Regions from separate parts of the Alteromonas mediterranea DE genome, predicted to be linked through region 1. Evidence: predicted binding sites of a transcription regulator. Region 1 holds the regulator's gene; the other holds the start of a gene.
The links. The regulator FliA, encoded in region 1, starts transcription of late flagellar genes. The targets are predictions, from matches to a motif close to CTAAAGNTNNNNNNNNNNNNGCCGATA.
Positions count from the first base shown of each region.

Region 2: the regulator FliA is predicted to act here: its motif matches at 3,995-4,021, upstream of MADE_RS03890 (HAMP domain-containing methyl-accepting chemotaxis protein).

Region 1 is NC_011138.3:1,203,470-1,209,608, forward strand. It holds gene flhA (flagellar biosynthesis protein FlhA) at 1-644, shown strand, start outside; gene flhF (flagellar biosynthesis protein FlhF) at 674-2,107, shown strand; gene MADE_RS05525 (MinD/ParA family protein) at 2,113-2,979, shown strand; gene MADE_RS05530 (RNA polymerase sigma factor FliA) at 2,976-3,707, shown strand; gene cheY (chemotaxis response regulator CheY) at 3,744-4,127, shown strand; gene MADE_RS05540 (protein phosphatase CheZ) at 4,162-4,917, shown strand; gene MADE_RS05545 (chemotaxis protein CheA) at 4,930-6,139, shown strand, end outside.
Region 2 is NC_011138.3:853,022-859,160, reverse strand. It holds gene surA (peptidylprolyl isomerase SurA) at 1-836, shown strand, start outside; gene pdxA (4-hydroxythreonine-4-phosphate dehydrogenase PdxA) at 850-1,836, shown strand; gene rsmA (16S rRNA (adenine(1518)-N(6)/adenine(1519)-N(6))-dimethyltransferase RsmA) at 1,833-2,660, shown strand; gene apaG (Co2+/Mg2+ efflux protein ApaG) at 2,667-3,041, shown strand; gene MADE_RS03895 (symmetrical bis(5'-nucleosyl)-tetraphosphatase) at 3,049-3,876, shown strand; gene MADE_RS03890 (HAMP domain-containing methyl-accepting chemotaxis protein) at 4,164-6,139, shown strand, end outside.

The sequences.
Region 1 (6,139 bases):
TTGATGCAGCTACCGTTGTGGCTACCCACCTTAGCCAGTTGTTAACTAACAATGCTTATCAGCTACTTGGTCACGAAGAAGCGCAGCAGTTACTTGATATGCTGGCTAAGCAGCACCCTAAATTGGTGGAAGGTTTAGTACCAGATATCTTGCCGCTAAGCACGGTGGTAAAAGTGCTTCAAACCCTACTATTTGAGGGCGTGCCTATTCGCGATATGCGCACTATTGTTCAAACCTTAAGTGAATACGGCACTCGCAGCCAAGACCCGGATGTATTGGTCTCTGCCGTTCGTATTGCGCTTAAACGTCTTATTGTCCAAGAAATTACCCAAGGGGCAAAAGAGATACCTGTCATAACCTTGGCGCCAGAGTTGGAACAGATGTTGCACCAGTCACTTCAAGCAGGTGGCGAAGATGGCGCTGGTATCGAACCAGGTTTGGCAGACAAGCTGCAAAAATCATTGCAGCAAGCCAGTCAGCAGCAAGAGTTAGAAGGAGAGCCTGCAGTACTCCTAACCTCTGGCATGCTGCGACCCGTTCTGTCTCGCTTCTTAAAGTATTCGGTTGTTGGGCTCCATGTGCTTTCTTACCAAGAAGTGCCTGACGACAAACAAATAAAAATAGTCAGTTCGGTCGGTCAATAATCTGACACTGGGTGATTGGAGAGGTTGCAATGAAAATTAGACGTTTCTTCGGCAAAGATATGCGTGAGGCGTTAAGCCAAGTTAAAGCTGAGTTAGGCAGTGATGCAGTGATCATGTCGAACCGCAAAGTTGCCGATGGCATTGAGCTTGTTGCCGCCTATGATAAAGAGCCTGAAGCAAAACTCTTCACTCCAAAAACATCGCCTAAAGCAACCCCTAAAGCATCAGGTCAAAAAGCCGTGCCTAGCTTAAGTGAGATTATCGGTGATGATGGCCCCGACAGTTTAAAAGCTCTGTTAGAAAAGCAGCACGGCGGTAGTGCGCCTTCATCAAGTAATGCTTCAGCATCGCAGTCGCATTCAGCCAACCATAATCAGCCTATGTCTGCAAATGCGAGACATGCCAACGAAATTGCGTCACACCTTGATTTCTCAGAAGCCTTTATTGATGACGTAGAAAGCCAGCACCTTGCACAAGACGAAGGCAGAGCAACAACATTTCCCGACCACCAAGCGTCCAGCATAGACGAGGCACCCGTCTCTCAATCTGCAGAATTGGCGCAAATTAAAGAAGAGTTAGCGTCGTTGCGCGATGTTTTACAATATCAGGTTGCAGACTTGATGGAAGCGAAAAACAAGCGTCAAAAACCGGTACATCAATACTTGATTACCCGTCTAACGGATATGGGGTTAAGCAGTGCACTTGCCAGTCAGCTAATTAACTATACACCAGCACACTACAATGAACGAGACGCATGGGTGTATCTTCTTAACCTATTGGCTAATCGCATAAATGTGACAGGAAACGATATACTTAGTGCGCAAGGTGCAGTTGCCTTAGTCGGACCGACGGGCACAGGTAAAACAACGACGGTTGCAAAACTAGCTGCTCGCTATGCACAAAAGTACGGTGCAGATTCAGTAGCAATGATTACCATAGATACGTATAGAATTGCGGCCTATGAGCAGCTCGCGACATACGGAAAAATTATTGGCTGTACGGTGAGAAAAGCGCAGACTAGTGAAGAACTTGCGGATTTATTATTCCAACTTCGTCATAAGCGTCTAGTATTGATTGATACGGCAGGGTTTAGCCAACGGGATAGCCGTTTAATTAAACAGATTAAGCAGTTTGATAATGGTCAAATGCCAAAAGTTAAAAAATATTTGGTAGCGCAGGCAAATACACAATATCCTGCCCTACAGCGCATCATTAAGGCTTATGATGATATCGAACTAAGTGGCTGTATTTTCACAAAGTTAGATGAATGCTACTCTTTAGGAGAGGTATTGAGCGCTGCAGTTGAATATCAACTGCCGGTTAGTTATGTCACCGACGGTCAGAAAGTACCTGAAGACATTAAGATTGCGGAGGCAAAATCTTTAGTTTCTGCCGCTGCAAAGCTTTATAAAAAGTACGGTTTGAATCATACTAGTAGCAACAACGCAATTAAAACAGCATAAGCAGTATGATTGACGACCAAGCGAGTAGCTTAAGAAAAATGAAGCAATCACGGTTAATCAAAGTTATCGCCGTCACCGGAGGTAAAGGTGGCGTAGGTAAAACAAACATTACGCTAAACACCGCTATCGCTATGGCGAAGCAGGGTAAGCGAGTTATGGTTCTCGACGCCGACCTCGGACTGGCGAACGTAGACGTAATGCTAGGTTTGCGGGTTGAGAAAAACCTTTCCCACGTGCTATCTGGCGAGTGCACGCTTGATGAAGTGTTAGTCACCGGCCCCCACGGTATTAAAATTGCGCCTGCCACCTCTGGCACGCAATCAATGGCAGAATTATCGCCAACGCAGCACGCGGGTCTTATCAGAGCCTTTAGTGAATTGCGTTCGCAAATCGATGTACTCATCGTAGATACCGCGGCCGGTATTTCAGACATGGTGTTGAGTTTTTCAAAAGCTTCTCAAGACATCATGGTAGTGGTTTGCGATGAGCCCACCTCGTTAACTGACGCCTATGCCTTAATAAAGATTCTTAATCGTGAGCACGGTGTATTTCGCTTTAAAGTTGTGGCGAATATGGTTCGCGATGTACGGGAAGGTCAGGAATTATTTAGCAAATTAAGCAAAGTGACAGGGCGTTTTTTAGATGTTGCACTAGAATTAGTGGCAACCGTACCTTTTGATGAGAATATCCGCAAAGCCGTGAGAAAACAAACGGCTATTGTTGATGCGTATCCGGGTTCTCCCGCCGCTGTTGCGATTACTCAGCTTGCGAGTAGAGCCCTTACGTGGCCCATTCCGGCACAACCGGGCGGTCACCTAGAGTTTTTTATTGAACAACTCGTTGCAGAAAAAGCAGTAGGAAGTCAGCGTTGAACAGCAAGGCCGCCGCTTATCGTCAACAAACCGATAAATCGCAGTTAGTCGAACGACATGCGTCATTGGTTAAGCGCATTGCGCATCACTTGATTGCGCGATTGCCGGCCAGTGTTCTTGTTGATGACCTGATCCAGTCGGGTATGATTGGTTTGCTAGAAGCTGCGCGTAACTTCGACGGGTCGAAAGGCGCGAGCTTTGAAACTTTCGCAGGCATTCGCATTCGTGGTGCTATGTTAGATGAGATACGTAAAGGCGATTGGACCCCGCGTTCAGTACATAGAAATGGACGTGCTATTACCGAGGCTATTTCACAGGTAGAGAGCGAAACAGGCCGCGATGCGAGAGATTCTGATATTGCTGATAAGCTTAATGTAAGCTTGCAGGACTATCACCAAATGCTTAATGAGGTTAATGCGGGAAAGCTGGTAGGTATTGAAGATTTAGGTGTGTCGGAAGATGTAATTACTACTGAGCAGAGTAGAGGTAGTGATGCGCCGCTTGAAGATTTAATGCAAGGCGCGTTTCAAAAAGCGCTTGCCCATGCCATTACGACATTACCTGAACGAGAAGCAATTGTTCTTTCACTGTACTATGATGAAGAACTGAACTTAAGAGAAATTGGCGAAGTTCTTGATGTTAGTGAGTCAAGAGTCAGCCAAATTCACAGTCAGGCCATGTTAAAACTCAAATCACGAATGAAGTCGTGGCAAGCTGACGAAGAATAGAAATTAATAACAATTAACCCCTCATTGGAGGCTATTTTGGACAAAAGCATGAAAATTCTTGTGGTTGACGATTTTTCAACCATGAGACGTATCATCAAAAACCTGCTTAAAGATTTAGGTTTTTCTAACATCCAGGAAGCGGATGACGGAAGCACTGCATTGCCTATGCTGCAGCAAGGTGATTTTGATTTCGTTGTTACCGATTGGAACATGCCAGGAATGCAAGGTATCGATTTGCTGCGCGCAATAAGAGCCGACGACAAACTTAAGCATTTACCTGTACTAATGGTAACTGCAGAAGCGAAAAAAGAGCAAATTGTTGCCGCTGCACAAGCGGGCGTTAACGGCTATGTCGTTAAACCATTCACCGCTGCAACTTTAAAAGAAAAATTAGATAAAATTTTCGAACGTTTAGGTTGATCCAGACGCTCACCAGATAAATGAGGTTTACTGGATGACAACGAATGTAAACGTTCCAATTTCGTTAGAAGAGGCCAAACAGCTTGTCACCTATCTGGAAGAAGGTGACAACGCGTCTGCTAACGCTCTACTTGAAGCTGCCTCAATGAAGGAAAACGTTGAGCTATTTGCTGAAGTAGGAAAGTTAACGCGTCAACTCCATGACGCGTTAAATAATTTTCAAATTGACGACCGCATCAAAAACTTAGCTACCGACGATATTCCCGATGCACAATCCCGCCTAACCTACGTAATTGAAGAAACCGAAAAAGCAGCTAATACTACAATGGACGCTGTGGAAGCGAGTATGCCGATAGCGGAAATGCTGTCGGTGCGTATCGAAAAAGTGATGCCTGAGTGGAAAAAGCTCATGAACCGCCAAATCGAGTTGGGCGAGTTCAAAGCGTTATGTGCAGATTTAGACGAATTATTGGAAGACGGTTCGCTTCAGTCAGCTAAACTTACACAGTTACTTACCGAAGTATTGATGGCTCAAGGCTATCAAGACTTAACGGGTCAAGTTATCCGTCGCGTTATCGACCTTGTAAAAGAGGTAGAAGATAGCTTAGTTAATATGCTAACCATGTTTGGCGAGCGCGAAGGTGAAGAACAAACTAAACCATCTAGCGTTAAGGCCGATAAGGTTGATGGTGTAGAGGCAGAAGGCCCAATTATTGACGCCGAGAAACGCGATGATGTCGTTTCTGGCCAAGATGACGTAGATGATCTTCTGTCTAGCTTAGGTTTTTAGGGGAGCGGGCGCATGTCGTTTGATGTTGACGAGGATATATTACAGGACTTTCTGGTTGAGGCTGGAGAGATACTTGAACAATTACAAGAACAGCTCGTTGATCTTGAGAACAATCCTGAAGATGCGGATTTGCTGAATGCAATTTTCCGTGGATATCACACAGTTAAAGGTGGAGCGGGCTTTCTTTCGCTCACAGAGTTAGTAGAAATTTGTCACGGTGCAGAAAACGTTTTTGACGTAATGCGCAATGGACAAAGAACCCTAACCCCAGAACTGATGGATATTATTTTGCAGGCCACTGACGTGGTGGTAGAGATGTTTGAGCGGGTTAAAGCTCGCGATCCACTCGAACCTGCAGATGCACACCTTGTCGACTTATTGCACAAATTAAGTCGCCCGGAAACGCCAGATGAAAACATTTTTGGCGCCTCTGAAGAGTCAGCCACTGCACCTGAGTCATTTGCTGCGGAGCCTGAACTTGTCATTGAAGAACCTACAGCGCAAGTGCCTAGCGGCACAAGCGACGGTGGTATTGACGAAATAACCGAAGATGAATTCGAAGCGTTACTCGATGAACTTCATGGTTCAAATGCGCCAGGTCAATCTTCTTCAGCAAGTAAGCCATCAGTCGCGCCAGCATCACCTTCAGCACCCACGACACCGACCGCTGGCGGCGATAGCGACGATATCACCGACGAAGAATTTGAAGCGCTTCTCGACGATTTACACGGCAAAGGCCAGTTCGCAACTAGCGCTGCTCCTGCCTCTGAACCTAAAGCACCGGTAGCGCCCGCACCATCGAACTCAAGCAGCGATGAAGAAATTACTGACGATGAGTTCGAAGCACTTCTTGATCAGCTGCATGGTTCAGGTCAAGGCCCTACGCAACAAAGCGCAGCGCCTATTTCACCTGAGCCACCAGTAGATAAAGCGGCGACTGAAGCTGTTCAGAAGGCTAAACAAGCAGCACCTGTTAAAGCTGCGCCTACGTCAAATTCAGCCGCACCATCTAAGCCAGGCTCAACCGCGAAACCCAAAGCGGCTAGCCCAGCGCCTAAGAAAGATGATAAAAAGGCAGCTGCCGCAGCCCCACCGGCTGAAACCACGGTGCGGGTCGACACTAAGCGTCTAGACCAAATTATGAACATGGTGGGCGAGCTAGTATTGGTAAGAAATAGGCTAATCAGCTTAGGCATAAACAGCAACGACGAAAGCATGTCGA
Region 2 (6,139 bases), 350 kb from region 1:
TTTATATTACGCCTCAGGAAATTGAAACCCTTGTTGACCTTATGGAGCAGCAGGGCGCGCAGCAAGCAGAATATCGCTTGGGCCATATCCTTATCGGTTTCCCACCTGAACCGACAGACGAAGACATTCAAGCAGCGCGTGAGCGTGCTGACAAAGTAATCGCGTTATTAGAATCAGGCTCTGATTTCGCAAAAATTGCCATTGCGTCATCATCAGGTAACGAGGCGCTAGAAGGCGGTGATATGGGATGGCTTAATATCAATGCCATGCCAACACTATTTGCCGAAGCTATCCAAAACAAAGATAAAGATGCGCTTGTGGGCCCTATTCGAAGCGGTGCTGGCTTTCATATTTTGAAAGTGCTCGATACGCGCGGTATTGAAAAAGTCACTGTTGAGGAAGTAAATTCACGCCACATCCTTGTTAAGCCATCAATTATTCTTAGCGAAGACAAAGCAAAAGCCATGTTAACGCGCTTCAAAGAAGAATTGAAAAACGGTGAAGCGGAATTTGCCGACCTAGCTAAAGAGCATTCAGAAGATCCAGGCTCAGCCCTTCGCGGTGGCGAATTAGGTTGGTCTGACCCAGGCAATTATGTACCTGAGTTTAAAGAAGCGTTATCGCAGCTTGAGCCTGGCGAGTATAGCGACCCTGTGCGCACAGTTCACGGCTGGCACTTAATACAGCTTATCGACCGCCGCATGGATGACGCCACAGATAAGCGAAAAGAAGACAAAGCGTACCAGCTAATCTTCAATAGAAAATTTTCAGAAGAAACCGAGAACTGGTTACGTGAAATGCGCGATGCCGCTTACGTAGAAGTTATCGATTCATAACAATAAGTTATTCATGAGTAAACCAATTAAAATTGCAATTACACCGGGAGAGCCGGCAGGTATCGGGCCAGATTTAATCATCAAACTGGCTCAAGAAGCATGGCAAGCTCAGCTTGTCGTGTTCGCCGACGGTGACATGCTCAAAGACCGAGCCGCCACGTTAGGCCTTCCTCTTACACTCATCGATTACGATGAAAATAACCCGCAGGTACAAGCTGCGGGTTCGTTGTTTATAAAGCAAATAGATAAATCAGTGAAAGTGACTGCGGGTGAGCTTGATAGTGAAAATGGCTTGTATGTAGTAGAAACGCTGCGCCAGGCTTGTCAGGCAAATATTAATGGCGACTTCGACGCCGTTGTTACCGGCCCGGTTCACAAAGGCATTATTAACAAAGCTGGCGTCTCGTTTAGCGGTCATACCGAGTTCTTTGCGTATCAATCTAATACCATTGACGTGGTGATGCTACTTTCCACTGAAGGGCTTAATGTAGCGCTTGCTACAACCCATATCCCTCTTGAATATGTAGCAAAAGCCATAACCCGCGAGCGACTTTACAAAGTTATCCATATTATCAATACCGACCTGAAACTGAAGTTTGGTATTAAAGAGCCTCATATTTATGTGTGTGGTTTGAACCCTCACGCCGGTGAAGACGGTCATATTGGTACTGAAGAAATCCATACCATTATTCCTGCGCTAAATGAATTGAGGGAAGAGGGGCTAAATATTACGGGTCCTCTACCTGCAGATACTATTTTTCAACCTAAATACCTTGAAAATGCCGACGTGGTGCTTGCTATGTATCACGATCAGGGCCTTCCCGTGCTAAAATACAAAGGTTTTGGGGCGTCAGTGAATATCACATTAGGGTTACCTTTTGTTCGTACTTCAGTTGATCACGGTACTGCATTAGATTTAGCCGGTACCGGAGAAGCCGACGCCGGTAGTTTCAGAAAAGCATTGGAAAAAGCCATTGAGCTTGCACATCATCAACAATGAGTAAAACACATTTAGGCCATACGGCCAGGAAGCGATTCGGTCAGAATTTCCTTCACGACGACTACGTGATAGGTAAAATTGTTGCGGCCATCGCCCCTAAAAACGAACAGAACTTGGTGGAAATAGGGCCGGGTTTAGGCGCGTTAACAGACCCCGTTTGCGAAGAAGTCGACGCATTAACGGTTATAGAACTAGATCGAGATCTTGCCAAACGTTTGCGCCATCATCCGTTTAATGGTGAAAAGCTGACTGTTATAGAGCAAGATGCAATGACCATGGACTTTGGTGCGCTGTCTAAAGAGATGCCGCTCAAAGATAAAAAGCTGCGTGTTTTTGGTAACTTGCCTTACAACATTTCAACGCCGTTAATGTTCCACCTTTTTGATCATGCTCATTGCATTGAAGATATGCATTTTATGCTGCAAAAAGAAGTGGTTAACCGCTTAGCAGCAGGTCCCGGTTCAAAGAACTACGGTAGACTTTCGGTAATGGCGCAGTACTACTGCCATGTGATCCCCGTATTGAATGTTCCACCCGGTGCGTTTAAGCCGCCGCCGAAGGTAGATTCAGCGGTAGTGAAGCTTGTCCCGCATCAGTCGCCACCGGTTGACGTTGTGTCTGTTAGTACGCTAGAGCGGGTTTGTGCACAGGCTTTTAATCAGCGCCGTAAAACCATTCGTAACTCACTTAAGGACAGCTTAAGCGAGGAAGAAATTCGTGAGCTAGGTATTGACCCTACCTGTCGCGCTGAAGTGCTATCTCTCAATGATTTTGCCACCATTGCCAACGCAGTGTCTGCAAAAGAGAGTCAACAAGAGCAATAGCCATCTATGGATGTACTTGATATAAAGGTGCGGGTGAAAACCCGCCACCTTCCAGACCACCTTCCTTCAGATTCAAAGCAGTTTGCTTTTGCCTATCACATCACTATTGAAAACAAGAGCAATCATACCGTTCAGCTGATCAACCGCTATTGGAAGATCACCGATGCCAACGGTAAAACCTCTGAAATAGAAGGTGCTGGGGTAGTAGGTAAACAACCTTTCTTAAAAGCCGGTGAACAGTTTGAATATACCAGTGGTGCGGTTATTAACACACCTGTGGGGAATATGGAAGGCTATTATGAGATGGAGCTAGAGAGCAAAGAACGCTTTCGAGTTCCTATCAATGTATTTCGATTAGCCATTCCAAGCATTCTTCATTAAGGTTTCTATGTCACAAGGTAACACCTACGTCATTGGCGATATTCAAGGCTGCTATGACGGTCTTCGACGCGCTTTAGATAAAGTACAATTTGATGAAGAAAACGATACGTTGCTTGCCGTGGGCGACCTTGTCGCTCGTGGTGAAGACTCTTTAAGCACCCTTCGTTTTCTAAAATCGCTTGGAGATAACTTTAATAGCGTTTTAGGTAATCATGATCTCCACCTACTCGCCGTAGTCAACGGCATTCGCAAGCCTAAGAAATCAGACAAGTTAGACGACTTATTAAGCGCGCCTGATTTGCCGGAAATGATTGACTGGCTTAGACAATTCCCCTTAGCCATGAAAATAGATAAGCGCTCTATTATGGTCCATGCTGGGCTTTATCCTAAATGGTCAATTGATAAGGCCGTGTCGTTAAGCGACGAAGTCAGCACCATTTTGAAGTCAGATAATTATGCTAATTTTCTAAGCAGCATGTATGGAAATAGCCCCGATAACTGGTCTGAAAAATGGACCGGCGAAGCGCGGCTGCGCTTTATTGTTAATGCCTGCACGCGAATGCGCTTTATTTACAGTGATGGAACGCTCGATTTCGACAATAAATCTCACCCTAGCGCAGTGTCGCACAGTACAAGTAGCACAATTATGCCGTGGTTCGAACGAAAGAATGAACAGCTACTTGCCAATCAGCGCGTTGTATTTGGCCACTGGGCGGCCCTTTCAGGCCAAACTAATAGCGCTCAGTTTATTGGCTTAGATACGGGCTACGTGTGGGGGCAAAGTATGACCATGCTTAACCTTAGCAGTGATACACTGGAAAACGTAAAAGCTTAAAGACAAAAAGGCAGGCTTTGCGAGCAAGTCTGCCTTCCTTGCCCACCTTATTTGAAGCGCAAACTGGTATTACTACCTATAATTACGCTACTATTTCTATACCAAGTTGCTAAATAAAATAAACATTAAATTATTGTAGCCGATACACTTACGTAAGTTAGTAACGATGATGTTTCATTACCTTCTCTCGTTGAGGGCAAAGTCTTGCGCTTAAGCGCTATATTTTGTTAACTGAGACGGGTAATATCGTTAGGGATAAAAATAAAAACACTCATCCAGGAGTTCCGATGAAAATAACGGTAGCCACACGCGTAATCGGGGGATTTGTCGCGATTAGCGCACTTCTAATCGTCATTAGTGTTGTTTCACTTTATAACCTCAACTCAATAGGCTCTGCTACAGAAGAAGTTAATGACGTTGCTCTACCTACGGTAGCGGGCAGCAACGCATTAAAAGCCAGCTTCCTCAACATGGGGCGGCTAACTTTTGAAAGCTATATCGAAGAAAACGTCAGTGAATTAAAGGACAAACGAGCGTCTTTTAACTCTGCTAAAGATACGTTTGAAAGCGAGTATAAAAAGTTAGCGCAGGCTGTTAACAACGAGCCAGAGTTAAAAAGCACACTCAACAGTGTGCGTGAGTCATACGAAACGTATATTAACAACGTTGAAGCTATGTATAAAAACCACCAAATGTATCTTGATTTACGTAACAGTATTGAAGATAGACTGGGTGATGCGGAAGATAACGCCGATGATGCTTCAACCTACCTTCTGGACTTTTCAGATTTAGATAGCGTTCAACAAGATTCAAACCTTAGACGTGCAGCTGAGATTGGCGGTCAACTTGAAACGTCACTGCTGTCTTTACTCACCGTATCTTACGAGTACATTAAAACCCAGACGCTAGTGCGTTCACAGACGCTAGGTAACGAAGTAGACCTTGTTGTTGAGAAAGTGGTTACGCAGTTAAGCGACATGATGCAAGCTGCTGGCGGTCGTGACGACTCAGGTACGCTGGATGATATTAATGACCTTGTAAACGACGCAATAAATGCAATAAAAGCAAACGATGGCGTAGTCCAACTCCACGTGGACCGCTTAGAGCGTAGAAATGATGCAGAGAAAGCGCTGAACGCATCTGATCAAAACATTACGCAAGGTGTGGTTGCACTTGAAAACTTGCTAACGTTGGCGGACAAAAAAGCGTCACACGTAGAAAGCCAAGTAAACAGTGCCATTGCAACGGGCAACACGTTTGTTATCGTTGTTGTGATCATTTCTATCGCGGTTGCTGCGTTCATAGGTTACGTGACAGTACGCGCTATTACACGCCCACTTTATCGCGTAAATGAGTTACTCACTGTTGCCTCATCGGGTGACCTAACTCATCGTCTTGATGATTCAGCACAAGACGAATTCGGTCTGTTAGCTCGAAACTGTAATGCTTTAATAGGCAGCCTTAAAGAGCTGATTACCGGCATCAATGTTCGCGCTGAGCAGTTAGCTGCGGCGTCAGAGCAAACGTCGGCAGTCACCGCGCAAACTACTCATTCAATTCAGGATCAGAAGTCTCAGATTGGCCAAGTAGCGACAGCAACAACAGAAATGCACTCTACGTCTCAGCTGGTCGTGCAAAATGCTGAAGATACGCTTAGCCAAATTCGCCATGCTGATGCTGAAGCCGAAAACGTGCGTCAAATTTCGTTAGAGAATAAGAACACCATCGAAATTCTGTCTCGCGACGTGCAAGAAGCGGCCGACGTTATTAACAAGCTGCATCAAGACAGCGCTAGTATTGGCGGTATTCTGGACGTTATCCGCGGTGTTGCCGATCAAACTAACTTGCTAGCCTTGAACGCAGCTATCGAAGCTGCCCGTGCCGGTGAACAAGGCCGAGGCTTTGCGGTAGTTGCTGATGAAGTAAGAACCCTTGCTAGCCGAACCCAAGAGTCGACACAAGAAATCAATGCCATGATTGAGGTGCTTCAAGCGGGCGCCGAAAAAGCGGTAGCGGTTATGGACCAAGGCAAAGACCAAACAGCGGCATGTGTTGAGCAAACAGAGAAAGCAACGCAGGCGTTAGATATTATTACAGACGCGGTTCACAAAGCGCATGATGTAAGCTCGCAAATTGAGCAGTCTGCCCGCGAACAGAACACGGTCTCGCAAGAAATCAGTGAAAAGCTTGAAACCATTGTGGGTATTGCAGAAGAAACCACAGCAGGTGCACAGCAAACGTCTGAATCTAGCCATGAAGTAGC